Regions from separate parts of the Bacillus pacificus genome, predicted to be linked through region 2. Evidence: riboswitches for the same ligand, from Rfam matches in the RefSeq annotation. Region 2 holds a riboswitch; each other region holds the start of a gene.
The links. Region 2 has a riboswitch for S-adenosylmethionine ahead of LMD38_RS24345 (methionine ABC transporter ATP-binding protein). Riboswitches for the same ligand answer to the same signal wherever they lie in the genome.
Positions count from the first base shown of each region.

Region 1: another riboswitch for S-adenosylmethionine. It lies ahead of LMD38_RS19245 (YezD family protein); the one in region 2 lies ahead of LMD38_RS24345 (methionine ABC transporter ATP-binding protein).
Region 3: another riboswitch for S-adenosylmethionine. It lies ahead of LMD38_RS25145 (MetQ/NlpA family ABC transporter substrate-binding protein); the one in region 2 lies ahead of LMD38_RS24345 (methionine ABC transporter ATP-binding protein).
Region 4: another riboswitch for S-adenosylmethionine. It lies ahead of LMD38_RS11135 (M20 family metallopeptidase); the one in region 2 lies ahead of LMD38_RS24345 (methionine ABC transporter ATP-binding protein).

Region 1 covers NZ_CP086328.1:3,708,460-3,716,444, forward strand. The annotation lists gene LMD38_RS19225 (nitrite/sulfite reductase) at 1-1,421, opposite strand, end outside; gene cysC (adenylyl-sulfate kinase) at 1,433-2,026, opposite strand; gene sat (sulfate adenylyltransferase) at 2,039-3,175, opposite strand; gene cysH (phosphoadenylyl-sulfate reductase) at 3,214-3,918, opposite strand; gene LMD38_RS19245 (YezD family protein) at 4,005-4,148, opposite strand; SAM riboswitch class I at 4,221-4,329, opposite strand; gene lysA (diaminopimelate decarboxylase) at 4,447-5,763, opposite strand; lysine riboswitch at 5,944-6,125, opposite strand; gene LMD38_RS19255 (DUF3888 domain-containing protein) at 6,215-6,664, opposite strand; gene LMD38_RS19260 (LTA synthase family protein) at 6,865-7,985, shown strand, end outside.
Region 2 covers NZ_CP086328.1:4,724,983-4,732,967, forward strand. The annotation lists gene LMD38_RS24325 (DUF3926 domain-containing protein) at 1-156, shown strand, start outside; gene LMD38_RS24330 (HXXEE domain-containing protein) at 215-685, shown strand; gene LMD38_RS24335 (MetQ/NlpA family ABC transporter substrate-binding protein) at 857-1,711, opposite strand; gene LMD38_RS24340 (methionine ABC transporter permease) at 1,732-2,397, opposite strand; gene LMD38_RS24345 (methionine ABC transporter ATP-binding protein) at 2,387-3,406, opposite strand; SAM riboswitch class I at 3,530-3,636, opposite strand; gene LMD38_RS24350 (cysteine hydrolase family protein) at 3,879-4,442, shown strand; gene LMD38_RS24355 (hypothetical protein) at 4,673-4,822, opposite strand; gene pruA (L-glutamate gamma-semialdehyde dehydrogenase) at 4,994-6,541, opposite strand; gene LMD38_RS24365 (TSUP family transporter) at 6,695-7,465, opposite strand; gene LMD38_RS24370 (CamS family sex pheromone protein) at 7,561-7,985, opposite strand, start outside.
Region 3 covers NZ_CP086328.1:4,888,000-4,895,984, reverse strand. The annotation lists gene LMD38_RS25160 (SDR family oxidoreductase) at 220-996, shown strand; gene LMD38_RS25155 (methionine ABC transporter permease) at 1,034-1,702, opposite strand; gene LMD38_RS25150 (methionine ABC transporter ATP-binding protein) at 1,677-2,717, opposite strand; gene LMD38_RS25145 (MetQ/NlpA family ABC transporter substrate-binding protein) at 2,730-3,542, opposite strand; SAM riboswitch class I at 3,629-3,743, opposite strand; gene LMD38_RS25140 (NAD(P)-dependent alcohol dehydrogenase) at 3,824-4,732, opposite strand; gene LMD38_RS25135 (DUF6612 family protein) at 4,878-5,642, shown strand; gene LMD38_RS25130 (FAD-binding oxidoreductase) at 5,754-7,190, shown strand; gene LMD38_RS25125 (MFS transporter) at 7,187-7,720, shown strand; gene LMD38_RS25120 (DUF3981 domain-containing protein) at 7,799-7,985, shown strand, end outside.
Region 4 covers NZ_CP086328.1:2,129,923-2,137,907, reverse strand. The annotation lists gene LMD38_RS11155 (MFS transporter) at 1-1,078, opposite strand, end outside; gene LMD38_RS11150 (TetR/AcrR family transcriptional regulator) at 1,141-1,737, opposite strand; gene LMD38_RS11145 (SDR family oxidoreductase) at 2,019-2,783, opposite strand; gene LMD38_RS11140 (Lrp/AsnC family transcriptional regulator) at 2,953-3,393, shown strand; gene LMD38_RS11135 (M20 family metallopeptidase) at 3,469-4,674, opposite strand; SAM riboswitch class I at 4,763-4,864, opposite strand; gene LMD38_RS11130 (AAA domain-containing protein) at 4,940-7,249, opposite strand; gene LMD38_RS11125 (VOC family protein) at 7,361-7,753, shown strand.

The sequences.
Region 1 (7,985 bases), 1.0 Mb from region 2:
AGCGTTCCACCTACATATATTTCAAATGCTTCAACAATTCCTTTTTCCTTCGTTTTCATTTTCACACCTTGCAATCCAATGTCAGCAATTTGACGTTGACCACATGAATTCGGGCATCCTACCATATGAATACGAACCGGAACATCGAGTGCCATTTGTGTATCTAAGTATTCGGCAATTTTTCGTAATCTTTCTTTCGTTTCTACTAATGCAAGATTGCAATATTCAATACCAGTACAAGAAACCGCGTGACCAATAAACGATTTCGGATTTGCTGATATCGCTTCAAACAACGGCTCATTTAGCAAGCCAGTTACATTTTCTGGCGGAACATTCGGAATAATGAAGTTTTGTGAATTACATGTACGAATTTGTCCATTTCCATATTGTTTAGCAATTCTTGCAATCTCAAACATTTCTTCTGCATGTAGGCGTCCTACTGGCACATTAAAACCTACATATTTTAGTCCATCTTGTTTTTGGTCTTGGACACCATAAAAGTATCCCGCATTCCAGCCTTTAAGAGCACTTTCTCCTTTACTTTGTAATGGTCCTGTATATTCTATTAGTTTCTCTTTAAACTTCTCTGCTCCCCAGTCTGCAACAAGAAATTTCAAACGGGCTAAATGACGTTTTTCACGATATCCAAAATCACGGAATATCGTAGCAATCGCAATTGCTACCGCCTTCACTTCTTCTGGTAAAACGAATACATCTAATTCATCAGCTAAATATGGACGGGCTGATAACCCACCGCCTACTTTTATATGAAAACCAACTTTTTTCTCACCATCTATTTCTTTCGTTGCAGGTGTAAATGCAACACAGTTAATCTCTGCGTTTGCTGAATTATAAATGTTAGAACTAATAGACATTTTAAATTTACGTGGTAAGTTAGAAAATTCTTCATTATGTTGGAAATAATCATATACCTCTTTTACAATGCCAGTTGTATCAAATAGTTCATTTGCATCAATACCAGCAAGTGGATTCCCCGTAATATTACGCGTTATATCACCACACGCCCCAGCTGAAGATAACCCAACCCTTGCTAATCTTTTAAAAATATCTGGAATTTGATGAATTTCTAACCAATGAAACTGAATTGCCTGTCTTGTCGTAATATCTATTACGTCACGTCCATAATCCTCAGCGATAGAAGCAAGCACTTCTGCCTGTGCATTCGTAATAATGCCAGAAGGGATATTTACACGCATCATAAAATAACCAGCTTCCTTCGGTCTTTGTAAGTACAACCCTGCCCATTTGAATGCGTCCCACTCTTCTTTCGGAATAGATTCGAAGCCATTCTCTGCATAGTAAGGAATATCATTAAAGATTTCCAATCCATCTTTTTTTAATTTATTTTTCTCAGTTTGATTTAATTTTTCATTGTTAGCCCATACTTTTTCATAACTCATTTTTTATCCCCCTATATAAAACTACGCTCTTGTAAGTACTTCACGATTTGTTCTGCACATTCTTCAATAGAATACTTGTGCGTTTCTACAGTTAATTCCGCTTGCTCTGGTTCCTCATACGGTGAATCGATACCTGTAAAATCTTTAATATCACCTTTTCTTGCTTTTTTATAAAGTCCTTTCGGATCACGTTTCTCACACTCTTCCATTGGACATTTTACAAACACTTCTATAAATTCATCTGCAGCTAATAGATCTCTAACTTGGTTTCGGTCTACTCGAAACGGTGAAATAAACGCTGTAAGAACAACAGTCCCTTGATCTACAAATAGCTTCGCTACTTCGCCAATTCGTCTTATATTTTCCATACGATCACTTTCAGAGAAACCTAAGTCTTTATTTAAACCGTGACGTATATTATCTCCATCAAGTACATAGTTTCCAATATTCTTTTCAAATAGTTTACGAGCAACCGCGTTCGCTACTGTAGATTTACCCGAAGCTGATAAACCAGTAAACCAAATGACAAAACTATGATGCCCATTCTTCACTCTTCTCTCATCTTTTGAAACAGAAGCTGTATGCCAAGTAATATTCGTATCCATCTCATTCTCTCCCTATTCTGTTACTACTTCTTTTTTCAAACCTTTAATTAGTACCTCTACTACCTCTCTACGACTAAATGTACTTGGCGGAACCTCACCGTTTCTTAATAGTTCTCTTACTTTCGTACCAGATAAGATGACATGATCCTCTTTTCCATGCGGGCATGTTTTCGTTGAAGCCATCGCTTCACATTTCGTGCAGTAAAAACTATGCTCAAAAAATAACGGTGTAATCCCTAACTCTTCTACTGTAAAGTTTGTAAAAATTTCTTGTGCTTCATAAGTACCGTAATAATCTCCTACTCCTGCATGATCGCGTCCTACAATAAAGTGGGTACATCCAAAATTCTTTCTGACTAATGCATGGAATATCGCTTCCCTCGGTCCTGCGTAACGCATTGCTGCAGGAAATACACTTAAAAAGACACGATCTTTCGGATAGTAGTTTTGAAGTAATACTTCATAACTTTCCATTCTTACATCAGCAGGAATATCGTCCGACTTCGTTTCCCCAACGAGCGGATTTAAAAAGAGGCCATCTACAATTTCAAGAGCAGATTTTTGAATATATTCATGAGCACGATGTACCGGATTTCTCGTCTGGAATCCAACTACTGTTTTCCAACCACGTTTTTTAAATTCTTCTCTCGTTTCAATTGGATCTAAATGATAAGAAGGAAACGGATTATTTTCAAAACGTTTCGTCAGAACAATAGCTCCTCCGACGTAAACGTTCGGTCGTTCGTATAATTTTTTCACTCCTGGATGAGCCTCATCCGTCGTTTTATACACTAGTAACGCTTCTTTTTCCTTATCAGGCACAAAAATATCTTCTATTTGAATGACACCATATACATTTCCACCGTTAACAAGTTTTACTTCCTCTCCAACTTTTAGCGTCTCTGCTACCTCTTCTGTTACTGGTAATGTAATAGGTATACTCCAAACACTTCCATTATTTAAACGAAGCGTTTCTACAACCGAATCATAATCTTTCCTTCCTAAAAAACCAGTAAGCGGGCTATATCCCCCTGTCGCTAATAGTTCTAAATCACTTAATGCAATGTTGTCTAGCCCAATTTCTTTTTCAATTTGTGATACGTCGTATGTCTCGTCTATTCGATTTATTAATCCGTTTCTTGTACTCATTTTCTATACCCTCTCTTAGCTTTATTTTCAAATTCACCTTATTGATAATGAAGGCCACATTCAGTTTTTACTTTCCCGGCCCATCTACCATCTCTTGAATCGCCACCCTCTCCTACAGGTAACGTACACTTCTCACACCCAATACTTGGATATCCAATGTCATGTAATGGGTTATACGGCAAACTATGTTTGTATACATATCGCCATACCTCTTTCCACGTCCAATGAATGAGCGGACAAACTTTAATAGATCGAAAGCGATGATCTTGATTTATAAACTTTGTATGCTTACGGGTTTCTGATTGTTCCCTCCTCAGTCCCGATATCCACGCTTTTTCATTCGCTAATGATTCTTCTAAAGGCAAAATTTTTCTAATCTTACAACAGAGATTAGGATTGCTCTCCCATAGCTTGTCACCATGCAATCCGGCTTGTTCATCAAGTGTAAGTTTTGGCTGTTTTTCTATAATATTTAATGAAGGAAATCGTTCCCGCACTTTTTGAATTAATTCATATGTTTCTTGAAAATGTACGTTAGTATCTAAAAATACAACTTTAGCAGATGGATTTACTTGGTTAATAAGATGCAGCAGTACCATCCCTTCCACTCCGAAGCTACATGCGTATACAATTTCACTTTTATATTCTTTATAAGCCCAACTTAATACAGATAACGCGCCTTTCGTTTCATCTTCTTCTGAAAATGAAACATCATTTTCTTCCCACGTTTCATACGTCAACATGTTTTTTCCCCCTGTAAAAGCAAAAAGACGGTTTTAACCTAATGAAATAGGTTAAAACCGCCTCTAGTTTTTCTAGTCAGCGCTTTTTACTTTAAACGTACTTTTTCACTTTTCTCTAATTGAATGACTTTTCCATCTTGCACAACAATTGTAATTGAACCATATTTCATATCAGCAAGCATCGCTTCAATTTTCTCAGATACTTCCTCAAAATGTTCCCGTACGCTCACGCGAACAGCCCCCCTTTTTATTCATAAAAAAAATCTTTCCCATTTCGAAAAGACTGTTCGGTAATATATTTTACCTTATCTTTCAAAATGGATTCCATTTTGCTGGATTTAGCACCTTGCTTTCTATAAGCAGGTTGCCGAGCTTCGCCGGGCCAGTTCCCTCCGCTTCTCTTGATAAGCTTTGTATTTGTATTTTATCACAATTCTGATTTTTTTCAATCCTAGTTTTCCGATATATTTTAATTATTTTATTTTATAAAAAAGGAATTGCCCATCCGAACAACTCCTTTTTCCTCATTTAAACAAGTTCTTTAATACGTATGCGATCGTTCCCAATAATATTTTCATATGTTTCGCGCTCTACAACAATTTGTGATGTACCACCTTTCGCGAAGACGACAGCTGGTCTACGAATCCGATTATAATTATTCGCCATCGAGTACCCGTATGCCCCAGTACAAGAAATTGCTAGTAAATCCGCAGAAGCAACTTTCGGTAGATTAATATCCCAAATTAACATATCTCCACTCTCGCAGCATTTCCCTGCAATCGAAACAACTTCCTCGTTCTCATCATTCCCTCGATTCGCTAACATCGCTTCATAACGAGCGTTATATAAAGCAGGTCTTAAGTTATCAGTCATCCCACCATCCACTGATACATATTTCCGAATACCAGGAATGTCTTTCACAGATCCGACTGTATAAAGTGTCGTTCCAGCATCCCCTACAATGCTACGACCTGGCTCAACCCATATTTCTGGCAATGGATAATTACATACTGTAAATTGTTCTCTCACTGCACTTGTTACAGCTCGCACATACGTCTCAAGAGTTAATGGTGCATCGGACTCTGTGTAGCGTATTCCGAATCCTCCCCCTACATTTAGCACTTTTACTACATAGTTTGTTCGCTCTCTCACTGCTTCTAAAAATTGACGAAGAACTTCAATCGCTCGCACAAAGCCAGCCGTTTCAAATATTTGTGATCCGATATGTGAATGAATTCCTAACACGTTATAATTTGATTTTTGTAAAGCAAGCTCAATTGCTTGCATCGCTTGACCATTTGACACGCCAAACCCAAATTTTGAATCATCTTGACCTGTTGTAATATATTCATGTGTGTGCGCCTCTACTCCGGGCGTTACACGAATTAATATGTTCACAAATTTCCCATGTTGCACTGCTAAATCATGCAAAATTTCTAATTCTAAGAAGTTATCTACGACAAAACAACCAATATTCGCCTGAAGAGCCATCACAATTTCTTCATCTGTTTTATTATTACCATGAAAATGAATGCGCGATGCCGGAAATCCTGCTTGTAGTGCAGTATATAATTCTCCTCCAGAAACAACATCTAATGACATATTCTCTTCACGAGCTACTCGGCACATCTCCATGCACAAGAACGCCTTGCTTGCATATGCTACTTGATAAGAGAACCCACTTTCTTTAAAAGCACGATGAAACGCGCGGCACTTTCCTCGAATTGACTCTTCATCGTATACATAAAGTGGTGTTCCGTATTGTTTTGCTAGCTGCGTCGTGTCGCACCCTCCAATTTCTAAGTGTCCTTGCCCATTGATTCGGCTTGTGCCGTGTAAATACATTTGAATTCCTCCCTTATTTCCTCTAAAACTCATAACCCCAATCTTCTATTCATTGCAGCACGCTTTTAGATAGACAAAAAACGCGCGGAACAATGTTCACACGCGTTTCTTATTAGGAAAAATATATATTGAAAAAATAAACGAGTTGTTATCTCCTCAAAATAAGAAACCGCATCAACATCTCCAAATAGCTCTCCATAAAATAAATCTTATGACAGTACTACATTTATTCAATGCAGTCCCAATATATGAATAATATGGTTATTCTTATATTTCGGCAATAGTCCCTTTCAACCTATGATCACAGATTCCATTAAATCTCCCATAGCTTACTCTTTCCTATCGCGGCCTCTACCTTTGAGAGTAGATGAGGTAAGTCTATTTAATTTTCAAACATCTAATTGTTGCTATTAACAATACCAAAGGACCATTTTATTTGTCAAACAATTTTTTATATTGCTTTTTTACAGTTTAGTTTCGTATCGTTTGGTAAGCGCTTTACTGAAACCTTTGTCACTTCCCATTCGCCTTCTTCGTTATTAAATGTAATCGTTACCTTCTCAAATGGTGGCGCAATTTTCCCTGCAACACGTTCATACTTTGTCACTTCAATAACTGCTTGAAATAAATATGTACCGCTATACACTTTTTTTAAACTAATAATTTTCGGGCATTGATAAGGCTTCAAGCTCCCATATTGTTTTTCGATTGCTTTATTTATTTTCGGGAATAACACAGAATAAAGGGCATCTTCCATAAGAGGTGCATCATATTGAGCTACCGACACACTTGGTGAAGCAAAAAGTATAACACTACTGCATACTATAAAATATAATAATTTTCGCATTATAACCTCCGTATTGTTACACGATTCTTTCCGCGCACGATAATAATCATACATAGAAACTCCATTTTATTGTCTCCTACTGCCCTTTTTCTACTCAATTGTTATAAAAAAGTCCACAACTCTCTTTTATTTTCGTATAATGATACTCATAGTATAATAAACATAATAATAAAGGACTGTTCGTATATATAAAATGAGGCGCTAATCAAATAGGCCCACAAGAACCGTCATGCTTTTTAGGAGAGGAGTATATTATGCTACAACGTCTGTTTCCAAAACTGCGATTCGCACTCGTTGCAGTCGTTTTATTATGGATAAAAACATATATTGTGTACAAGCTAGCGTTTGATATTAAAATTGATAATTTCTTTGAAGAATTTATGCTTTTTATTAATCCACTAGCTGCGTTACTTTTATTTTTCGGTTTTGCTTTATTTGCATCTAAACACCGAAATCGCATTATAGTTGGAATTAGTTTTATACTATCATTCATTTTATTTGGAAATGCAATGTTTTATGGTTTTTATAACGATTTCGTTACGTTCCCAGTATTATTTCAAACAAATAATATGGCTGATTTAGGGACGAGTATAAAAGAACTCTTTACGTATAAAACATTACTGTTATTCGCAGATGCGATCATCTTAATGTTTCTTTCGCGTAAATTCCCATCATTTTGCGACAAAACGCCGCTTTCTCGCTCTGAAAAGAGAACTTTCTTTAGCGGTGTAACAGCTCTATTAGCACTACAAATTGTTGTTTCCATTATTTATAAACCACAAATGTTCTCACGCTCGTTTGACCGTCAAACTGTCGTGAAAAATTTAGGGTTATACACATATCATCTATTTGATATTACACTTCAATCTAAATCTTCAGCTGAACGTGTATTTGCGAGTGGGGACGGGTTCTCTGAAATTAAAAACTATACAGACTCAAAAGATAAGCAAGTTGATAAAAACTTATTTGGAGCTGCAAAAGGCAAAAATGTTATTTTAATTTCAATGGAATCTACACAAAGTTTTGTTATTAATAAAAAAATAAATGGAAAAGAAATTACTCCATTTTTAAATGAATTTATTAAAGATAGCTTTTATTTCGATAACTTCTATCATCAAACAGGACAAGGTAAAACTTCTGATGCTGAATTTATCGTTGAAAATTCACTTTATCCGTTAGACCGCGGTTCTGTATTCTTTACTCATGCAACAAATGAATATACAGCTACACCAGAACAATTAAAGAAATACGGATATTCTTCTGCTGTCTTCCATTCAAACGATAAAACGTTTTGGAATCGTGATGTAATGTATCCTGCACTTGGATATGATCGTTACTTTAATTTAAATGATTACGTAGGCACAGAACAAATGTC
Region 2 (7,985 bases):
AAAATAAAAATGGGTATGCATATATTAGAAGAGTTACCTGCACCCATCCAGCAATCAGCTAAGCAAATACTAAATATTTTACAAGAGGAGCTAGCTGCTTATCCGAAAGAACAAGGGCATCATAAAAATAATTTAAAAAATATTATAATCGAATGAATATCTCTGGATAGAGGGCCTTTTTAGGCTTTCTATCTCTATATTGGAGCGATGTAAGTTGTTTAAAAAACATTCCACTATTATGCTTTGGATGATTCCCTTGTTATTTCTCATTCATAACCTTGAAGAATCTTTCCAAATGCCACAATATCTTGCTAATCAATTTTCAATTACTTTTATAACTAGCCAACAATTTTTCATTGCGATTTCTGTATTAACTCTCTTTGTCTTACTTATCGTCTTTCTATATCAACTAAACTTCTTGTCTTCTATATACTGGATTATTTTTATACAAGGAGCTATCTTCTTCAACTCTGTTCAACATATTATTTTGTTTTTCATTTATCATTTCTATAACCCTGGCGTAATATCCGCAACTTTCATTGTCATCTTTTCTATTTTCTTTTTTTTATCTCAAAAGCACTTAATTCAGAAAAAGCAATTCGTAATTACACTCTTTTTCAGCTTATTTTCTTACCCCATTATAATTTGGATTACCTTACTATTCGCTAACTACTTTCATTCATAAAAAAGACCAGGAAAATTCCTGGTCCATTACTCTACTTAACAAACATTGGATTCTATGTTATACAGAATTGGAAGGTACAGAATTAGGGTTTGTTTTGTTTGTTAAGTAGATTATATGTTGAACGAACTAACAGCGGAGGGGTTCCTTCTGTTAGTCCATTAAACCCAATCATTATTTCACAATTTTTTCAAGTTCATCAAGTGAAAGATCTACTGAAATGGAACCATCATTTGTTTCTTTCTTAATTGCCTCTGTTACTTCTTTTGAATGATATAGTTCAATTACTTTTTTCAGTGTTGGATCATCTTTATCTTTCGTACGAGCTGCGAAAATATTAATATATGGCTTCGCATTTTCATTCTTTGGATCTTCTAAGAAAATTGGATCCTTCGCTGGATCTAATCCAGCTTGACCAGCAACACCGTTATTAATAACTGAAGCTGCAACATCTTTTAATACACGAGGTGTTTGCTGTGCGATAACCGGTGTAATTTTTAATTTCTTCGGATTTTCAGCAATGCCGCTTGGATCTCCAAATAAGCCAAAGTCTTTCTTAAGCTTTAATAACCCAGCTGCATCAAGAAGTTTTAATGCACGTGCTTGGTTCGTTGGATCATTTGGAATCGCAATTTCAGAACCATCTGGAATTTCATTTGCTTTCTTATGTTTTTCAGAGTATAAACCCATTGGTGCAATTTGCGTTGTACCAACAGCTGTAATATCTAATTTATGCTCCTTTTTAAATTGCTCTAAGAAAGCAATATGCTGGAATGAGTTTAGCTCAATATCTCCATCAGCTAACGCTTTATTTGGCGTCGTGTAATCAGAGAACTCAACCAGTTTAACTTTAATTCCTTCTTTTTCAGCTTTCCTCTTCAAAATTTCCCAAGCGTCTCCATCCGTTCCAGTTACACCGACACGAACTACTTTTTCTTTCGCCCCTGCCCCCGTGTCTCCACTTGAGCAACCGCTTAACGCTGAAACCCCTACAATCGCTGATAATGCAAATGCTAAAATTTTCTTCATTTTCTTTCCCCTCTTTCTTTTTATGATCTGCGTAAAAAGACTTTCGCAAAGTAGTTTCCTAAATTTTGAGCTAACTGTACGAGAATAATAAGTAAAACGACCGTTACGAACATAACTGATGTATCAAAACGTTGATAACCATATGTCATTGCTAAGTCACCAAGACCGCCACCACCGACAAGCCCAGCAACTGCAGAAAATTCAATTAAACCAACTGTCATAAATGTAACACCTAAAATTAATGGTGCTAACGCTTCTGGTACAAGGATTTCAAAAACAATTCTAATTGGTGAAGCACCCATCGCTTGAGCTGCTTCGATTACCCCTTTCGGAACAGAAACAAGATTTGTTTCAACCATTCTAGCAATACCGATTGATGCAACTAACGTCATTGGGAAAATTGCTGCCGCCGTTCCAATTGTCGTTCCGATAACACTTCTTGTTAGCGGGCTTAAAGCTACTAAGAATATGATGAATGGAATTGGACGAATTGTATTAATGATAATATTAAGAATAGAAAAGACCCATTTATTTTCTAAAAAGTTTCCTTTTCTCGTCACATATATAAGTAAACCTAGAGGTATACCAAGAATTGTAGCAAATATAAGGGTTACAATTACCATTAAGAGAGTATCCCCCGTTGCATCTAGTATGCGCGGCCAAAATATACTCCAATCAACTCGCATGAGCTTCTACCTCCTTCAGCTGCACTTGCAGTCTTAGATGTTGTAATGCTTTTTGAATTTCCCTCTGTTCACCTTGCAATTCTACAAGAAGATTTCCAAATAGCACATTTTGAAGTTCAATAATATTTCCGTACAGTACATTTACATCGACATTATAGTTTTTTGCGATATATGATAGTACTGGCTGTCCTGTCTCCTCGCCAGTAAATGTTAGACGATAAATCTGACCACCATTTTGAATTTTTGCTAAAACACTTTCCGGTAAATGATCATTAATAACAGAACGTACAAAGTTTTGAGTCGTCTTTGTTTTTGGTTGTGTGAAAACATCAAACAGTTTTCCTTCTTCAATAACTTTTCCTTTCTCCATTACAGCTACACGGTGACAAATTTCTTTCACAACATGCATTTCATGTGTAATAAGAAGAATTGTTAAGTTGTATTCTCGATTTACTTTCTTTAATAAGTTCAAAATTTCTGTCGTTGTTTCTGGATCTAAAGCTGATGTTGCTTCGTCACATATAAGAATATCTGGTGATGTTGCGAGCGCTCTAGCAATACCAACACGCTGCTTTTGTCCACCTGATAGCTGCTCTGGGTAATTGTTTGCTTTATCTTCTAACCCTACAAACTTCAGCAATTCATTTACTCTTTCTTTTATCTCATTCTTTGGTACTTTCGCTAACTTTAATGGATAAGCAATATTCCCAAATACTGTTCTTGAATTAAATAAATTAAAACTTTGAAAAATCATCCCGATTCTTTGTCTTAGCTTCCGTAATTCTTTCGTCGATAATGATGTAATCTCTTTATCATCTATTGAAATCGTTCCTGCCGTTGGTCTCTCTAACATGTTTACTAGGCGTAATAACGTACTCTTTCCAGCGCCACTAAAACCGATAATGCCAAAAATTTCGCCTTTCTCAACTGATAATGTTACATCCTCCACCGCATGAACAGATTGCCCACCTGTTTCATATACTTTACTTACATTGTTAAAAGAAATCATTTTTTCCCCTCCTATATGCTGTGAAAACTTGAAGCAGAGCTCTCGAGGTAAAATAAAAAGTGCTCTCCTTCTTATCAACCATAAAGATAAGAAGGAGAGCACTTATATGTACTCGTTCACATCTTCTCATCTTCCAAGCCTTTCATAGGCTTGCTGGAGTTAGCACGGTATTAAAAAAACCCGTTGCTGAGGTATCGTAGGGCCAGTCCCTCCACCTCTCTGGATAAGAATGTATCGATTTAATTGTCGTTTAATTAATTCTCATTATAGAACTCAGAATAATAAGAGTCAATATATTTTTTAGAAAAATATTAATTATTTCTTTATTAAAATTTTCAGATGAAAAATTCAAGAAAAAATAGTAATCTTTAAAGTTATGTAAAATTCTCCTCTTGCATATTTTTTAAAAGGATAATCTTCTCTACTAATTGAATACCATTATTTGAATATGAAATCGGAGGAAGATAAATATATGAAAACAGCTCTTTTACTCATTGATATTCAAAATGATTATTTTCCACACGGCAAAATGGAATTACGTAATCCAGTCGAAGCAAGCGCATATGCCCGTCGGCTACTACAGCTCTTTAGAAAGAAAAACGAACCTATTTTTCATATCCAACATGTAGCAATAAAAGAGGACGCTACTTTTTTCCTCCCCAATACAGAAGGTGTACATATTCATGAAAGTGTACGCCCACTTAGAGAAGAAACGGTTATACTCAAGCATTATCCAAATAGTTTTCGCAAAACTGATCTTCTAAAGCAATTACAACGTTTAGCTATTGAACACGTTGTCATATGCGGGATGATGACTCATATGTGTATTGATGCTACCGTAAGGGCTGCCTTTGATTTCGGCTTGCAATGTACTGTTATACATGATGCTTGTGCTACAAAAGACCTTTCTTTTAAGAATGCTACTATACCAGCCGTTTATATTCATAACACAATTTTAGCTAGTTTAAATGGTGTCTATGCAAATGTAATGAGTACAGAGGAGTTTTTAGCTACAAAAAAACACTCTCTTCAGTGAGCAAAACCGAAAAGAGTGTTTCTTGTCAAACCATAGATTTTCTTTCAAATTGTATTATACAGGAAATCCTTAAAATGAATACAAAAAAATGTGACTAATAAGTCAACTTTTCTCATTGTTTTGTTTCTATTTACATGTTTATCTTGATATGAATAGGGTTTAGCTAGTTCCACTTACCAAATAGTAATATATGGTAAGTGTTTTTTATTCAAATTAACTAGTTTCTTCTACTATTTATCTGTTTGTTTTTGTTTCTTTTTCAAATACTCCGCACGCAATTTTTCAATTTGCTGCTTTTTATCAAACTTGACAGGCGTCTGTTTTTCATGAAACTTTGCGACAGCTACCTGACCTTTATAATCCAATTGATATTTTCCCATTTTGTTCACCTACTTTTCTTATCTTGAAAGAGAATTTATTCAACCAATATAATATACCTTATTTTACTGAAGTAAACCTTATATTATTTTTTCTGCTTATATGTATCTTAATCCACATATAAGCAGAAAAAAGAGATCTTCGCAGACTGCGAAGATCTCTTCTACTATTTCTTATAAAGTTTCAGAAGTAGTTTTTGCTTGCATGTGAAGTGCTAAGTAGTCAGGGCCACCAGCTTTAGAGTCTGTACCAGACATGTTAAAGCCACCAAATGGTTGGTATCCTACGATTGCACCAGTACATCCACGGTTGAAGTATAAGTTACCTACGTGGAAGTCTTCACGTGCTTTTTCAATATGGTCACGGTTGTTAGAGATAACTGCTCCTGTTAAACCGTATTCTGTATTGTTTGCAATCGCAAGTGCATGGTCAAAGTCTTTTGCTTTACAGAATGCTACTACTGGTCCGAAGATTTCTTCTTTCATTAGGCGAGCATCTTCTGCAACGTCAGCAACGATTGTTGGTTGGATGAACCAGCCTTTAGAATCGTCTCCTTCGCCACCTGCTAAGATTCTACCTTCTTCTTTACCAATTGCAACATAGCTCATTACTTTATCGAATGCAGCTTGGTCATTAACAGGACCCATGTTTGTACCTAATACAGCTGGGTTAGCAACTGTTAATTCTTTCGTTAATTCAACAGCACGATTTAATACGTGATCGTATACATCTTCGTGGATTACTGCACGAGAACATGCAGAACATTTTTGTCCTGAGAATCCGAATGCTGATGCAACGATAGATTTAGCTGCTAATTCAAGATCTGCTTCTTTATCAACAACGATTGTATCTTTACCACCCATTTCAGCGATAACGCGTTTTAACCAAATTTGGCCTGGGTTTACTTTCGCTGCACGCTCATAAATACGGATACCTACATCACGAGATCCAGTGAAGCTAATGAAACGTGTACGAGGGTGATCTACTAAGTAATCACCAACTTCAGAACCACTACCTGGTACGAAGTTTACTACGCCAGCTGGTAAGCCAGCTTCTTCTAATACTTCCATGAATTTCGCTGCTACTACAGGAGTTGTACTAGCTGGTTTTAGTAATACTGTATTACCAGAAACTAAAGCAGCTGTTGTCATACCTGCCATAATTGCGAATGGGAAGTTCCAAGGAGAAATGATAACACCTACTCCTAATGGAATGTAAGAGAAACGATTATATTCAATTGGACGGCTTTCTACTGGAATTCCGTCTTTTAATTTCAACATTTGACGACCATAATATTCCATAAAATCGATTGCTTCTGCTGTATCAGCATCTGCCTCATTCCATGGTTTACCTGCTTCTTTTACAAGAATAGCAGAGAATTCATGTTTTCTACGACGAACGATCGCTGCAGCACGGAATAAAATGTCTGCACGCATTTCTGGTTTTGACTTTCTCCAAGTTTGGAATGTTTCATCCGCTACTTGCATTGCTTTTTCAGCTAACTCACGGCTTGCTTTTGAAACGCGACCAACAAGTTCCTCTTTATTTGCAGGGTTTACAGAAACAATTTTGTCTTCTGTAGTGATTTTTTCTCCCCCAATAATTAATGGATAGTCTTGTCCAAGATAAGATTCTACTTTCTTTAAACCTTCTTCAAACGCTAATTTGTTAGCCTCTACTGAAAAATCTGTAAATGGCTCATGTTTGTATGCTACTACCATTATTTTTAGCCTCCCCTTAGAAAAACGTTTACATTTTACAACATTATTCTACACGATAATTTAGATTTATTCAAATATTCCTAGACTTATATTTTAAAAATTAATTAATTTTTAAAATATAATAAAAAAATAGAGTTATACAAATGTATAACTCTACAAAATATGAGTATATTCCAAAACGTTTTTGCTAATCAATAAAATAGTTACTAACAAGAATAAAGTTCTTACATATCCAACACCTTTTTGAACTGCAAATTTCGATCCAAAATAAGCGCCCAAAATCATCGATAATCCCATAATAATACCGTATTCAAAATGAATTACGTCTAAAAATAAAAAAGTGATTAACGATACGATATTACTAACAAAGTTCAAAAGTTTTCCAGATGCTGCTGCTTGAATAAAATCCAAACCAATTAATAAAAATGCGAAAATTAAGAAGGATCCTGTCCCTGGTCCAAAAAACCCATCGTAAAACCCTATCATTAAAATAACAAAGAAAAATATTAATGTTTTTCTTTTCGTCATCTTCTTATAGGTAGATACACTTCCCCAATCCTTTTTCGCAATAATATAAATAGCAATAAACACCAACATCACAAGCACTAACGGACGTAAAATATCCGGCGGAATAAACTTTACTACTAAAGCACCTGCGACTGCCCCTATAATAGTTAACGGGATTAACTTTCCTACAATTTTAAAATCAACCTTTCCCGATCGAATAAAGTAAATCGCACTCGTAAACGTCCCCATCGTTGCAGCTAATTTATTCGTTGCAATTGCCGAAGCTGGTGGTAAACCAACAAACATAAGTGCCGGAAGCGAAATTAATCCTCCACCACCAACAACTGAATCAATAAAAGCTGCTAAAAAACCGAATGCAATTAATAAAATAATGACTTGAAAACTTAATTCGTCCATGCGCTTTACCCCTTACCCCATTATTTACAACATTTTAAATTATAACAAAATTACCCAAGAAAAAAAGCCGTTCCATAAAGGAACAGCCCTTGTATTTAATCTAAAATTTTCACATACGGTTCATCTTGCTTCGCTTCACGTATAATAATCGCTTCTGGACGCTCTACAGATTTAATCGTTACTTGTACTTTCATATAATTCGGGAAGTATTCCATAACAAGCCCGGCTACATATTGTGTAAAGCCAATTATTTCTGCTTTCCCATTAAACTGGACAGGAATATCGAGCTTTATTTCTCTTAATTCATCGTCTCTATACATACCAGTACCGATAACAGCTGTATAGTCGCCTTGGAAATAATCACTTAATTTTGCCTTGAAGTTTGATACTCTCGCCAGATCTTCACGTTTATTATCTGTTTTCGCTTGTTCAGATGGGAACAAATAATATTTCTCATTAATTTGTTTCCAATCCTCAACCGTTTCACTGCCTTTTTCAACATTCGCATAAGAAACAAAGT
Region 3 (7,985 bases), 160 kb from region 2:
GATATACGGAAAGGAGACAAGGACTCAATATGTGGATGAGCTTGTAATGATTAGAAACTAGATAGATAAATTTTTCTCTCGTAAGTGAGGGTTTATTTAGCTATCTGTAAATCATGCAAGGACCGCATATTTGGCTTGTACATCCCTTTTGTAAGGATAATGTGTAGGGAAATTCATATCTCTTATATAAAGTATGCGTCCTTTAAATTGGAGGAGTATATGATGAATCAATTAAAAAATAAAATAGCAGTCGTTACAGGTGTAAGTCGTCTAGATGGTATAGGCGCAGCGATTTGTAAAGAATTAGCTGGAGCAGGATACGATATATTTTTTACGTATTGGACAGCGTACGATAAAGAGATGCCTTGGGGCGTTGATCAAAGTGAACAAATACAATTAAAAGAAGAGTTACTAAAAAACGGTGTGAAAGTATCGAGCATGGAGTTAGATTTAACTCAGAATGATGCGCCGAAAGAGCTTATAAATAAAGTTACTGAACAACTAGGTTACCCTCATATATTAATTAATAATGCAGCGTATTCTATGAATAATGACTTCTCTAATTTGACTGCTGAAGAATTAGATAAGCACTACATGGTCAATGTTCGTGCGACTACATTGTTAAGTAGTCAATTTGCCCGAGGATTTGATAAGAAATCTGGTGGTAGAATTGTGAATATGACTTCGGGGCAATTTCAAGGACCTATGGTTGGAGAACTGGCGTATGCAACAACGAAGGGAGCTATTGATGCTCTTACTAATTCGTTGTCAGCCGAGGTAGCTCATTTAGGAATAACAGTGAATGCAATTAACCCAGGTCCAACCGATACTGGCTGGATGACTGAAGAGATAAAGCAAGGATTAAAGCCGATGTTTCCTTTTGGCAGAATTGGTGAACCAAGGGATGCAGCAAGACTCATTAAGTTTTTAGTAAGCGAAGAAGCAGAGTGGATTACGGGACAAGTTATTCATTCAGAAGGTGGATTTAAAAGATAAAAAGAAGGTATCTCACACTGGTGAGATACCTTCTTTTTTAATCTTTCTTCAATCTTCGTGCAACACCATTCCCTAAAGACTGCAATCCTTGTACGAGGATAATTAAAATAAAGACAGTTGCATACATTACTTCAGGTTCATAGCGTAAATGCCCGAAGCGATATGCTAAGTCCCCTAGTCCACCAGCACCGACAAGACCAGCCATTGCTGTTGCGCCGATTAAGCCAATCGTTGCAATTGTTAATCCAAGTACAAGGGAGGGACGAGCTTCTTTCACCATGACGTGCCAAATAATTTTTATAGTAGAAACGCCCATCGCTTGGTAAGCTTCAATCACACCACGATCGACTTCTAATAATGCGGTCTCCATCAATCTTGCGATATAGGGAGCAGTGAAGACGACAAGCGGTACGATAACACCTTGCACACCAATGGATGTTCCCATTAGAAATTTTGTAAAAGGTAGAATGAAGAATAATAGAATGATAAATGGAAGAGAGCGAATGATATTAATAATTGTATTAAGAATTGGATAAATGATTTTGTTTTCTCGCTGTCCACCAGGTCTCGTTAAAACAAGTGTGACACCAAGTGGCAGTGCAATAAGGATCGAGATGAGTAATGAAATAGATGTCATTTGAAAGGTTTGTATGGTCGCCTCCCATATAACTTTACCCCATTCATCCAAAAAGGACTTGTTTTCCATGGTCTGTTCTACCTCCTTCTACGATGATTCCTTGTTCTTGTAAAAATGATAAAGCACGGTTGATTTCATTTTGTTCCCCTTGCATATGAATGACAAGTTTCCCGTATGCTTCATGTTTTAATTGAGTAATATTACCGGATAAAATATTCGGATATACTTGGAAACGTTTTGTAGCGATAGCTAATGCTGGTTCTCCTGAAGAATTTCCTATAAAAGAAAGAGTTACAATTTCACCAGTAGTTTGAAGTTCTTTTTGTACGTCTTCTGGAATTTTTGCTGCAAATGCACTATTTACAAATTTTTTCGTCGTTATATGTTGTGGGCTTGTGAATATATCCTTCACAGTCCCACTTTCGACTACTGATCCATGTTCCATAACAGCAACCCGGTCACATATACGCTGGATAACGTTCATTTCATGTGTAATTAATAAAATTGTGATCCCGATTTCTTCATTAATCTTTAATAAGAGGTCAAGAATAGAATCAGTTGTTTCTGGATCTAAAGCACTCGTTGCTTCGTCGCTTAATAACACTTCAGGTTCATGTGATAGTGCACGTGCAATGGCAACACGTTGTTTCTGGCCACCAGAAAGTTCACTTGGATAGGCATCCTTTCGAGTAAAAAGATCGACAATGCGTAAATACTTTTCTACTCTTTTTTCAATTTCTACTTTTGGAATGCCAGCAAGACGTAACGGTAATGCGATATTTTCATAAACGGTAACAGTTTTAAGTAAATTGAATCCTTGAAAAATCATCCCGATTTTTTGTCTCGCTTTTGCTAGTTCCTTTGCTGATAAAGTTGTTAAGTCTTGGCTGTTTACAATGATATTTCCTGTCGTTGGTTTTTCTAATAAATTTACACATCGAATTAACGTACTTTTGCCAGCGCCACTATATCCAATGATTCCAAATACTTCACCCTTTTTTACTTGAAGGGAAGTAGACTTAAGAGCTTCCACATTCCCTTTTTTTGTTGTAAATACTTTGGATACATTTTTCAATTCAATCATTATCGTCAGCTCCTACCAAGACGGTAAAACAGAACCATCAAATTTTTTCTCGATAAATTCTTTTACTTCTTTAGATTGATAAGCTTTCTTTAGTTTATTTATAACAGCATCATCTTTATTTTCAGTACGAACAACGATCCAGTTCACATATGGTGAATCTTTCCCCTCGCGGAAGATAGAGTCTTTTGCAGGGCTTAATTTTGCACCTAATGCAAAGTTTGTATTAATTGCAGCTGCTTTTACTTCACTTAGTTGTGTTGGTAATTGAGATGCCTCTAATTCAACAATCTTTAAATTTTTTGGATTTTCAATTACATCTTTTGCAGTCGCTTTTTCTGTAGCCTTTGGGTCAACTTTTAAAATACCTGCTTTTTCAAATAGTTTTAAAGCTCGAAGTTCATTCGTTGGGTCATTCGGTACAGCAATTGCATCGCCCTCTTTTAATTCTTTTACATCTTTTATGTCTTTAGAATATACGCCCATAGGGAATGTTACTGTTGAAAATACTTCGGTTAATTTCATATTACGTTCCGCTTTAAATACGTCTAAATATGATTTTGTTTGATAGCTATTTACATCAAGGCTTTTTTCATCGAGGGATACGTTCGGTGCTACATAATCATTAAATACTTTTATATCAATTTCGAGACCGTCTTTCGCTGCTACTTCTTTTACCTTTTCAAAAATTTGTTCATGCGGCCCTCCTGTTACACCGACAGTAATCTTTTTCTCATCTAACGCTTTTACTTCTTTATCTGAACTCCCGCTACATGCGCTTAATAATAATACAGCCCCACTTACAATGCTTAATAATACTTTCTTCATCTATAATTCCCCCTTAAATATACGTTCCAAAATAAAAAGCACCTCTCAAAAATAAGAGAGGTGCCGAATAGACAAAATAGATTCCTCTCTTATCTTCCAAAACGAAAACTCGTTTTGCAGGAATTAGCACCTTAGCTTATACGTTATAAGCTCGGTTGCCGGGCATCATCGGGCCAGTCCCTCCGCCACTCTTGATAAGAGTATGTGTATGTAGTTTTTTGATATGGTACTAATAGTAAATCTTACAAAAAGAATTGTCAACATTATTTTCTGAATATATTTTATTTTAAGGTAATCGAAACGTTACCTTTCTTATGTCCCTTTTCCACATACATATGAGCTTCAGCAATTTCTTCTAATCGGTAAGTTCTATCAATAACAGGTTTTAAATGTTCTGTTTCAGTTAGTTTTTTTAGTAGAATCATATCCTCTTTACTTACCTTTGCCATCATTCCATTAACAGATACATATATTCCATTAGGTGTTAATACTTGTTTACAAAAGGATTTTTTATATTTTCCAACTGCATCAAATATAACATCATAGTATTCCCCTCGCTTAGTAAAATCTTCTTTCGTATAATCGATTACTTTGTCAGCTCCTAAAGATTGCACGAGTTCAAAATTTGAATGACTACAAACAGCTGTAACGGTTGCGCCAAAATATTTAGCAAGTTGTACGGCAGCTGTTCCTACTGATCCAGATGCGCCATATATTAGTACTTGTTGCCCCCTTTTTATACGAGCCTTTCTTAGGAAGTGTAGTGCCGAAGTTGCGCCAAAGGGAATAACTGCTGCTTCCTCATACGTTACATTGGTAGGTTTTAATGCTACTAATCCACTTTCATGTACACATGTATATTCTGCATAACCACCGACATTAAGCTCTGTTAATGCAAAAATTTGATCTCCTTTTTTAAATTGAGTTACATCTGTTCCTATTTCTTCGATTTCGCCGGATAACTCTACACCGAGTATAGGCTTTCTCGGTTTTCTAAAACCTAATATGATCCGCATAGGAATCCAAAATAATAGAGGGCTATTAAATCCGCGTATTCTACAATCTCCAGTCGATACACTTGTTGCATGAATTTTAACTAATACTTCGTTCTTTTTAGGGGTAGGTTTCTCTATATTTTGAAGCTGAAGAACGTTAGGTGGTCCATACTGTGTGCAAATGATTGCTTTCATAATGACCTCCTGAAATGAGTTGTTGTTATTTATATCATATTTAAAGTCTTCATTAAACATGTCGCTATATAGCGAATATAGATTAAAATTTATATAGATTTCATAGGAAGAGAGGTGATATTATTTTGGGAAAGGGGGCGACAGTGTGAAAAAAATTATTTTTATTTCAAGTTTAGTGCTTGCAATCAGTCTAGGGGTAGGGTGTAGTAATGAGAAAACAGCAAAGACGGATGAGCCGAAAAAAGAATCAGTTCAAAAAGAAAAGGAATTAAAGGCGAAGGATGTTTTCAAGAAAACGAACGAAGCTTTTAAAAATGAAGAACATGTAACGATGACATATGGTGTAGGGGTAAAAGCTGAGGGAACAGAGATGGATATATTAAAGGCTAAGATGCAATTAGAGCCAAAGACAAAGAATTCTCGTTCTGAAATGAATATTTCCGGTACAGATGTTGTAGTGTATACTGTGGATGGTAAAGTTGCTGGTGAGGTAAAAAACCCTAATACGGGAGAAGTTATAACCGTACCAGAGGAGCAATTAAACGCTGGTGGAATGAAAGCAACTCAAGATATTATAGATAAGTTAGAAGTACCGGAAGTAGTTTTAGATAAAATGAAGATGGAGAAAAGCGGAGATAAATATAAACTGAAATTTACATTAAAAGGGCAAGAAACAGAAAGTATGTTAACTAGCATGGATGAAACGCAGAAGAAAATGTTACAAGCACAAAATGCGAAGATAGAAGAAGTGGATGCAGAATATATCATTACAAAAGATTTTAAATATGAATCAGCAAAGATAGACATGATTATGAGTAGTAATGGCAAGGATAAAGCACACATTATTACGAACGCAAAATATACGTCGTATGAAAAGTTTGATCCAATACAATTGCCAGCAGCAAAGTAACAGTTTTGATGAGGAGGGACCTAAAATAAGGTCCCTCTTTTTTATATTCTTTATTCATAGGAAAATAGGTACAATATGAAGAGGAAAAGATGTAGAAGAGGAGAGTGTCATTTGAAAAAAAGAAAGATAGCGGTGGTTATGATGGCTTATACAGTGTTGCTTGTGACATCTGTAAATACATATAAGGAGCAATTAAATCATCCGATTATGAGTGATGTAGGAAAGTTACTCCCGACAAAAATAAAACGTGTTGAAAGTGCTACGGATGAGCACTCGTTAATAAAATTAGTGCAAGATGCGAATGTTTCTGGGGAGAAGATTTCTATTGCTGGTATGCAACATAGTCAGGGCGGGCAGACATATTATCCGCATGGGACGATGCTTGATATGAAAGGGTATAATAAAATATTAGAATTTGATCCAGAGAAGAAGCGCATTACAGTTCAAAGTGGTGCCACGTGGAATGACATTCAGAAGAAAGTAAATCCATATGGTCTTGCTGTTCAGGTGATGCAGTCGCAAAATATTTTTACGGTTGGTGGTTCATTAAGTGTAAATGTACATGGTCGTGATATTCGTCATGAAGCATTGATTGATACAGTAGAGTCGTTTAGATTGTTAATGGCAGATGGTACGGTGCGTAATGTAAGTAGAGAAGAGAATGCGGATTTATTTCCTTATGTCATTGGCGGTTACGGGCTATTTGGTGTCATTTTAGATGTGACCTTAAAGTTAACAAATGATGAATTATATGAAACGCACACGAAAATGCTAGATTATAAAGAATACACGTCTTATTTCAAAGAGAAAGTGAAAAAAGATGAAAATGTTCGTATGCACTTAGCTCGTATTTCTGTTGCTCCAAATTCATTTTTAAGAGAAATGTATGTGACAGATTATACATTGGCACAAAACCAAAATATGAGGGAGGAGTATAGTAAATTAAAAGAAGAAACTATTATAGCAGCGCCTAAATTTTTACTTGGATTATCACGCTATAGTGATTGGGGAAAAGATACGTTTTGGGATATACAAAGAAGTTATTTTGAACGTACAGATGGAAAGTATGAGACGCGAAATAATGTTATGAGGTCAGATAGTGCCTTTATGGAATATGAAAATCCAAATAGGACAGAGGTGTTACAAGAATATTTTGTGCCTATAGATTCTTTCACGGAATACATAGATGATTTACGTAACGTATTAAATGAGGAAGAATTTAATTTGCTCAATATTACGGTTCGTTACGTGGAAAAGAATGAAAATGCAGTTTTATCCTATGCGAAAGATGATATGTTTGCACTGGTTCTTTTAATTAATCAAGGGCGTTCTGAACACGAGATAAAGAAAACAGAGAATGTTATTCAGAAGATGATTGATGTTACGTTAAAGCATAACGGTAGTTATTATTTACCGTATTATTCTTATCCAACGAAAGAACAGTTAAGGAGAGCATATCCTCGTATAGAAGAATTTCTTCAGAAGAAAAAAGAAGCGGATCCAAAAGAGAGATTTGTGAATTTATTTTATAGGGAGTATACGAAATGACATATAGAAGATTTGTAGCTTCACAAAGCATTATTATGATGGCTGGAAGTATGGTATTTCCTTTTTACATTCTATTGCTTCGGAATGTTGGAAATAGCTTCTCACAGTTTGGCTGGGCATATGGCTTATTTGCCTTAACTTCAGCTCTAGTATATCCGTTAGTTGGAAGAATCTCTGATAGAGTAGGTGATAGAAAGTTATTAATTATATACGCCTGGTCCATGGCGATATTAATGCTTTGTTTTCCTATTGCAACAGAAGTATGGCATGTATACATTCTTCAAATTTTAATGGGTATTTTAGGGGCTGTGCAGCGTAATACGGAGAAGACTTCGTTAGCACGAAAAGTTGTACAAGAAAATGCTGGTTATGAGATTGGAAAATATCATGTGTGGACATCGATTGGAGGGGCAGTAGCAATTATTGCAACAGGATATTTAGTAGATTTCTTTACGATCGGCACGATTTTTTATATTGCATCTATCTTATATGTAGTGAGCGGAGTTGTATTAAGTAGTAAAAAAATATAACGATTCCCATTTTTACCTGAATAACCTTTATTTGTTATACTAAAGAGGAAGACAAAAGAAAAGGGGACATTGCCTTTGATGAAATTTTTAATTTTAGCTATTCTCACTTTGTTTTTGATTCCATGGACAAGAAGAAGCGGTAGTAAACTTCGAGCAGTGGATAAGAAAGGGGATGAGAAGGTTGTAAAGGGTAAGAAATCATCTATTTTAGTTATTCCAGTTTTATTTTGGATAGGTATTGCAATCTATGAATATTTTTGGCTAA
Region 4 (7,985 bases), 2.6 Mb from region 2:
CTCCAATCCATAGCGGAGATACAAAACCATATCCTTTACTGATCCCAAGACCACCTAGTGACGAACCAATAACAATACCTAGCGTAATAAAAGAACTATGAACGGTATTTATCATTATTCCATTACTAGCTGTTTTCATCACCCTCGCAACCATAGCTGGATTCAATGCTACACCAGTTAAACCAATAAAAATCGTAGAAATAACTGCAATGTATTTATTCTCTGCACTTAAAGCAAATACAGACAACGCTATGATTAATATAATTAATCCACCCATAAGTATTTTCATTGTAAATTTATCAGCAAATTTGCCAATTATTATATTCCCAATTACCGTCGCACTACCATAGAGAGCAAGTAAATATGGAATGCTTGTGCTTGAAAATCCTGTAACATTTGTAAAGATCGGAGTGAAATAACTAAATGCTGCAAACGTACCACCAATAATGAACATACTTGTTACGTACGCTGCCCAAAGATGAATATTCTTAAATCGCAGAAGTTCATCCTTCCAATTTAATTGCTCTTTATTTGAAGATGATGGTAATAACCGTTGAATCATAATCCCTGATACTAGCACAAGAACAGAAACGCCCCCAAAACTAATACGCCAGCCAAAATATTGCGAAATAACGGTCGTTATAGGTAAGCCTAATACAGTTGCGAACATTAAACCTGCAAGTACAATTGATGCAGCCTTTCCCCTTGAATCAGAGTGGACCAATGTTGCAGAAAAAGAAATCGCAACTCCAAAAGCTGAAGCTGAAGCAATACCAGTTATAATACGTGAAATCATCATAATATCATAGTTCCAAGCAATAGCTCCAAGCGATTGACCAATTAAAAATACGAACATTAAAAACAATAATGCTTGTTTGCTGCGCATTCGTAAGAGGATTGCAGTTAAAATGGGGCCTCCTATTACCATTGCTCCTGCATAAGCTGAAATTAAATACCCAATAGATGATACAGGAACCTGGAATGCAAGAGCAAGTTCATTCATCATACCTGCAACCATAAATTCTGATGTAGTCATACAAAAGATTGCTAAAGCTAATAAATATATAATCGATGGCATAAAAACACTCCTTATTCATTATTGTAATGATTGGTACAAAAATAGTGCGAAAAAAGAGCGCACTAAGCGCCACAAATAGACTCTATTGTTCCTTTGATAACTTGTTCAGACAACATCCGATTTTGCATCGATACATTAAGAACACGGAATCCGTAATAACTGCTTAAAAGCAGACTAGCTAATTCCTCAGCTGATTGCTTCTTTGAAATTTCACCTGTTTGCAATCCTTCCTCCATCACTGTTTCAATAGCTTGTTTAAGAAGTTCAACATGCTTCGAGAAAATTTCTTGTACCATTAAATCGTTTTTAGCACGTTCTATACTGGCATTAATCAATAAACATCCTTTTTGATCCATATTCTCAAAGTCTTCTTTCAATGCCCATTCAAAAAAATTACTTAATCGTTCTTTAACTGGAATTGAAGTATGTAACAATTTCCTTTGTTCCCTAATCCCAATTTCATGGTAGCGTTCTAATACTTGTTTATACAGTTCATGTTTACTACCGAAAGTATTGTATAAACTTCCTTTTCCAAGTCCTGTATCACTGCATAAATCTTGTGTAGAACACCCTTCATATCCTCTTAACCAAAATGTTTTCATTGCAACATCTACAATTGAGGAATAATCAAACTCTCGAGGTCTGCCGCGTTTATTCAATCGTATCCTCCTCTCATTTTAAAGATAACATGAATAGAATACCCCTTTTTGTACCATGCGGTCAATAATTTTATTTTATTGTTACTGTAAAATAAAATTTGATTATGTTAGATTACGAATAATGAAAAATAGCCCCTTATTCAAATTTCCTAGCGAAAAAATCACGTTTTAATAGACTTCTTTATCATCCCTACCTTTCTATAAATTACTAGTTATGAAACAAGGATCGTTTCATAACTAGTAATTTACTTGATTAGCTTGATGGGTATGGAGTAGTGCCCCTATAAGCAAAACCCTCCAGAAACATCTAAAATTTGCCCCGTTACCCAGCGACTATCAGAGGAAGCAAGGAATGCTACTGCATCTGCAATATCTTCAACTTGCCCTATTCGTCCGAACACAGATGAATTCGTAGCAAAATTTCGTATTTCTGGATCATCTAGCAATTTCGCATTCATATCTGTCTTCGTATATCCAGGCATAATTGTATTCACTGTTATACCTATTTCTCCGAGATGTTTAGCAAGAGGAAGTGTCATCGTATTTAATGCCCCTTTACTTAAACCGTATGCAATTGAGCCTGTAAAACCAAGTCGTACTTCAGCTGATGAAATGTTGATAATGCGTCCTTCTGCTCGCAGTAATGGTAATGTTTGCTGAATCAAGAAGAACGGCGCCTTAATATTTACAGCCATAATTTCATCAAAAATCCCTTCGGTCGTATTTTCAATTGTTCCTTGTGTACCTATCCCTGCATTGTTTACTAAAATATCAATCTCTGCTGTACCAACTCTTATTTGTAATTCATTCTTTAATTGTTCTACTAGCTTTTTGACACCATCAATTGAATTGAGCTGAGCTTCAATTAAGAATGCCTTTCCTCCATTAGATTCAATCTCACTAATCGTTTCATCTGCAGCTGCCTTATTTCGGCCGTAGTGAATCGCAACTAATGCACCGTCGTTTGCCAATCTCATCGCAATCGCGCGACCAATTCCTCGACTCGCCCCTGTTACTAACGCTACTTTCCCATCAAGATTCTTCATTTTTTTCCATCCTTCCTAAATTTCCGTTTGATAAAAACCTATACTTATATTTTCATGTAAACACCAATAATTATAAATACAGATTTATAGGTAATTTAGTTTGTTTACTTATGATATTATAGTTATAATTTGTAATTCACTTTAGAAAACACAACAAGGAGGCTACACAATGCAAAACGCAGTAAAACTGGATGAAATCGATCATAAAATTATGAACTTGTTATATGAAAATGCGAGAATTTCCGTTTCAGAAATAGGACGGATCATATCCATGACGCAGCCTGCTGTAAAAGAGCGTATTAATAAACTTGAAGATCAAGGAGTTATAGCGGCTTACCGAACGAAATTTGAGCCTTCTAAAATTAATAAAAACATTCAAGCATTCGTTATGTTTAAAACGAGCCAATGCTCTGATTTTATCCAATATTGTAATACCGCTTCTGAAGTAACAGATTTATATCGAATTAGCGGGGAGTTTAATTATATGATGAAGGTCATGAGCGATTCGATGGATTCTCTCGCTACATTTTTAGACTCTTTAATGCAATTTGGATTATCGTCTCCTTTAATTGTATTAAAGAGTGAGTTCGAGGAGAAATTGTCGTTCTGATAAAGGAATAAGCGAATTGGCATCAAATTTTCTCAAAAAAGAAAAGGGAGTGGATCATCCACTCCCTTTAACCACTTATCCCTGATTCCTCTGCGCCCCTCTAAACTCTTCCTTCACCTTCTCTAACAGCCCTTCTTCCGTAATTAATCGATACGCCGTATTTGCTAACGCTTTTGCCGATGTAATTAATGCTTTGTCTCCTAATTCTGAACGCGCTGCTTCTCTAAATTCATTCGTATGTGCAATTAAATCATCTGGGCCGATTTTAATGTACGGATGAATGGTCGGTACGACTTGGCTTACATTTCCTGCATCTGTTGAGCCGATGCCAAATCTTTCTTTCCGATTTACGTCTTCACCTTGTAATTCTAGTTCTTCGGCTACGACTTCATTAAATGTTTTTGTTACGAGTAGTTCATCGATTTCATTTTGGAATTGATGGATTTTCACTTTTGCGCCTGTTGCTAACGCTGCTCCCTGAGCAATATTTTTTACTTTTTCTGTTACTTCCGCACATCTTTTTCGCGTCGCTGCACGGATGAAGAATCTTGCTGCGGCGTAGTCAGGAATAATGTTAGGTGCTTTTCCGCCTTCTGTAATAACACCATGAATCTTCACATCTGACGGAAGTTGTTGGCGAAGTGCGTTAATACTGTTGTACAGCTGAATCACCGCATCTAATGCGTTAATTCCTTCTTCAGGTGAAGCTGCAGCATGAGCTGTTTTTCCGTAAAAATGAAAATCAAGTGGATCGACTGCTAGTGAAGGACTCGTTGTTGCTGTTTTTCCGCTCGGATGAATCATAAGCGCCGCATCAATGTTTTTAAATAAACCCGCCTTTACATAACTCGATTTTGCGCTACCGTTCGGTCCTCCTTCTTCAGCTGGTGTTCCAAACACGACAACTTCTCCCCCAATTTCTTCAAGCGTTTCTGATAATGCAATTGCTGCTGCAACACTAATTGTGCCGATTAAATTGTGACCACATGCATGGCCAAGTCCTGGTAAAGCGTCGTACTCCGCTAAAAATGCGATTGCTGGCCCTTGTTTTCCAGAGCTTTTTCGCGCGATAAATCCCGTTTCGTGTCCAGCTATATTGTGCTGCAACTGAAATCCTGCACTACCTAGTAATAAACTTAACGTTCTAGATGCGTAAAATTCTTGATTACCAATCTCCGGATTCGCATGAATATCATGACTTGTTTCTATGTACTTTTCCTTATTTCTTTCGATACTCTCTTCAATTGTTTTTCTTTGTGACGCTACTCCTGTCGCTCCCATTTTTCTTCCTCCTTTTATTTTCACGTAAAAAAGCCTCTTTCTAAAAGATAGAAAGAGGCTTCTGTATATACAGTCAAAATGAGCTTCTTTCTTATCTTTCAAGTTACCTTGCTGGAATTGGCACAGTATTCATAACGAATCCGCTGCCGAGGTTTCATAGGGCCAGTCCCTCCACCTCTCGTGATAAGAATTTTCATAAAATTATATTAAATTACATTCATTCTAAGTTCATTTCAAATAAAAGTCAAGGAATTCCTATCCGAATTTACCGGATATCTAAAAACCCTTTTAATACACCAATTGTCTCAGGTGCTTGCAGTCTTGCACATACGTATGGAAATTCCGTACTGCCTTCAAACATCATTTGAGATGTGAGGGGCGCCCCTGCCCAAAAGATTTCATCATCGATTACGATAAACGGGAATGCTTTATTTTGTCTTTGTAACTTTACATTTTTCAATGGAACTGGTCCATCACTATACACCGTTATTTGCGCATTTGTACGCATTAACGCTTGCCATACTCGTTTATCCACTTGTTTTGTACTTGGAAGTGAAATCACGATTTTTCGTTTTGCAGCTAAAATATCTTTTAATAGCTCTTTCGGCTCTTCCAGATTCATTTCCATAAACCAACGTAATCGTTTCGATATTTTTCGCTCCCACAATTGTCTTGATGTCGTGCGATCATACACATCTCCGTGGCGTTCTATATGAGCTGTTAATTGTGATAACGCTTGTTTTCTAGAAAGATTTTTACGCATATAATGGCAATCTGATAATTGAATGAACTTCCCTCTCGCTCTTGTCACTGCTACATTGACGAGGCGATGGTTTTTGTGATCAAAGAATAATACGCCAGGTCGTTCTTGCGGATAGCTATCCACTGTATCAAATATCATCATATCTCTTTCAGAACCTTGGAACTTATGAACCGTTGCCGCTAAAACAGGTATGTGACGATACTTCGTTTTTTGCAACATTTCTCTCATACACGTTGATAAAAAGCGGGATTGCGCCCTGTAAGGTGTAACAACACCGATCGATTGAACACCGTCTAACAGTCCGATTAACATCATTTGCATCGCTACTAAACCAGACATAATATTAAAACGAGACCCTGAAGCAGCGTCTTTTAACGAAAATGCTCCCATTAAGCTCGTATCAAATAAAACACTCGCCTCATTTGCGAACGGCTGCAATTGCGCAAGTTCTTTACGCTCTGAAACAGACGGATGATCGTATACTCTATTTTTATAAATGAATGAGTTTGTAAACTTAGATATATCCGCATGCATACGTCTTTGTTCCTGCAGCATAAATAGGTTCGGGTGTGCTTCTGATTTATTAACAGACTCAACAATCCCGGCATGGTAAAACATATCTTCTCCAAGCCATTTTCGAACGAGTTCATGGTTCGCCATCGCAATTGGAGGTAACTGTAAAAAGTCACCACAAACGACGATACGTTTTCCAAGTGATGCAGCTAATGCGATTTGTGGAACATATGCCATACTTACTTCATCTACAACAACTAAATCAAATGTACGCTCATAAATAAGTGAATCAATGGCACATTTCGATAAAGTTGCGCCGATTACTTTCGCATTTTCAATGTATTCTTTTTCTACCTCTTTAATTTTCGCTTTTTGCTTTCGAAGATCACTTTCAATCTCTTGTATACGCTTCTTATCAGCAGATGTCGCTTTATATGATAAAATCTTTTCACGAAGCTCTTGTCGTGTCTCTTCTAAATAGAGTCTCTCCTCACCCCAAGACCCGTTCGTCGTTTCAACTAACTTCGACGCAAGTAACGTTTCATGATTTCGTATATGTTCGTGTTGACTATAACCGTAACGAACAATTTCACCAGGCGTCCATTTCTTTTTCTTTTCAATTTGCTTTGTTACTTCACTCATTAATACGTCCACTGCTGCATTACTATGAGCTAACACAAGTACCGACTTTCCTTTTTGATAATGAGCCGAAATAATACGTGATAAATTGTAAGACTTCCCTGTTCCAGGCGGTCCCCATACGTACGTTGTCGGATTATAAAAAGCGCGATACGCCAATTCATTTTTCGGATTTTTCATCTTCTCCATATGTTTCGGACTGCTCGTCCCATCAACAATACGCTTTATACGATTACGTTTTAGCTTATCTTTACGTGCTTCTTTCAACCGCTCTTGTAGTTGCTCTAAAAGCTGCCACGGTTCACTATATAAAACAGCTTCCCGTATTTCACCTTGTATATAATCATTTAACTTCAGTTCTATTTCTAATCCATGTACAGATAATACTTCCCCTGTCGCTTCTTCACCATCGAACTCAATTCGAATTGGTGAACCTTCAGGTAAGCTTACTTCCGAAATAAGCTGAAATACGTATACTGTACTTTCATAATCTGTATATAAAAAACGACCATTCATGATAGAAATTTTACTACCACCTATCGTTTTCCAATGTTTAATTTCATATGCTAATGCATAATGCCACTCTTTCATCGTTTCCGATAATGAAGGAGTTTGAGTAGTTGTATTCATCGTATAATCTCCTTCCTTCTCCCCAAACATACTTTCTCACTATACCATATAACACGCTAAAATTTGTAAGGTTTTTATCTTGCTTATTTTCTTAATTTTCAATAATATATTGTATATAATTTTCAGAAAGAAGGAATCTACATGCCAGTTAGAAGAATCGAACACGTTGGACTTATGGTTGCAAACCTAGAAACATCTATCGTATTTTATGAAGAAGTAGTTGGCTTACAACTCATTAAACGCATGGGACACCCGAATCCAGACTTAAAACTCGCTTTTTTAGGTGTGGAAGAATCAAAAGAGACGATACTCGAATTAATTGAGGGCTATAACTCTTCCCTTCCGGCAGAAGGAAAAGTACATCACATTTGCTTTAAAGTGGATTCATTAGAGGACGAAATTGAAAGAATACAAAAACACGGCGTAACCTTCCTACTAGGAGAGGAAATTGAAACATTACCAGATGGAACACGTTACATATTCTTCGCTGGTCCTGATGGAGAATGGATTGAGTTTTTTGAGACGGAGAGATAATAGGTTGTTCTCTCTTCTCTCCTATTTCTTTTCTTAATGGGGTAGCGCCACATCGCTATCAAGCTAAGCTCATACAACATCAATCATAGTAGAGGTTGTTTCTTTTTTCTAAAGGCAACCGTGTAGGAAATGGAGACCCCCTATTTATCGATCAATATCAATGGTTAATTAAAAAGATGACTTCACTAATTATAAGTTTTTAATAAACTAGTAAAAAATAACAAAATATAAT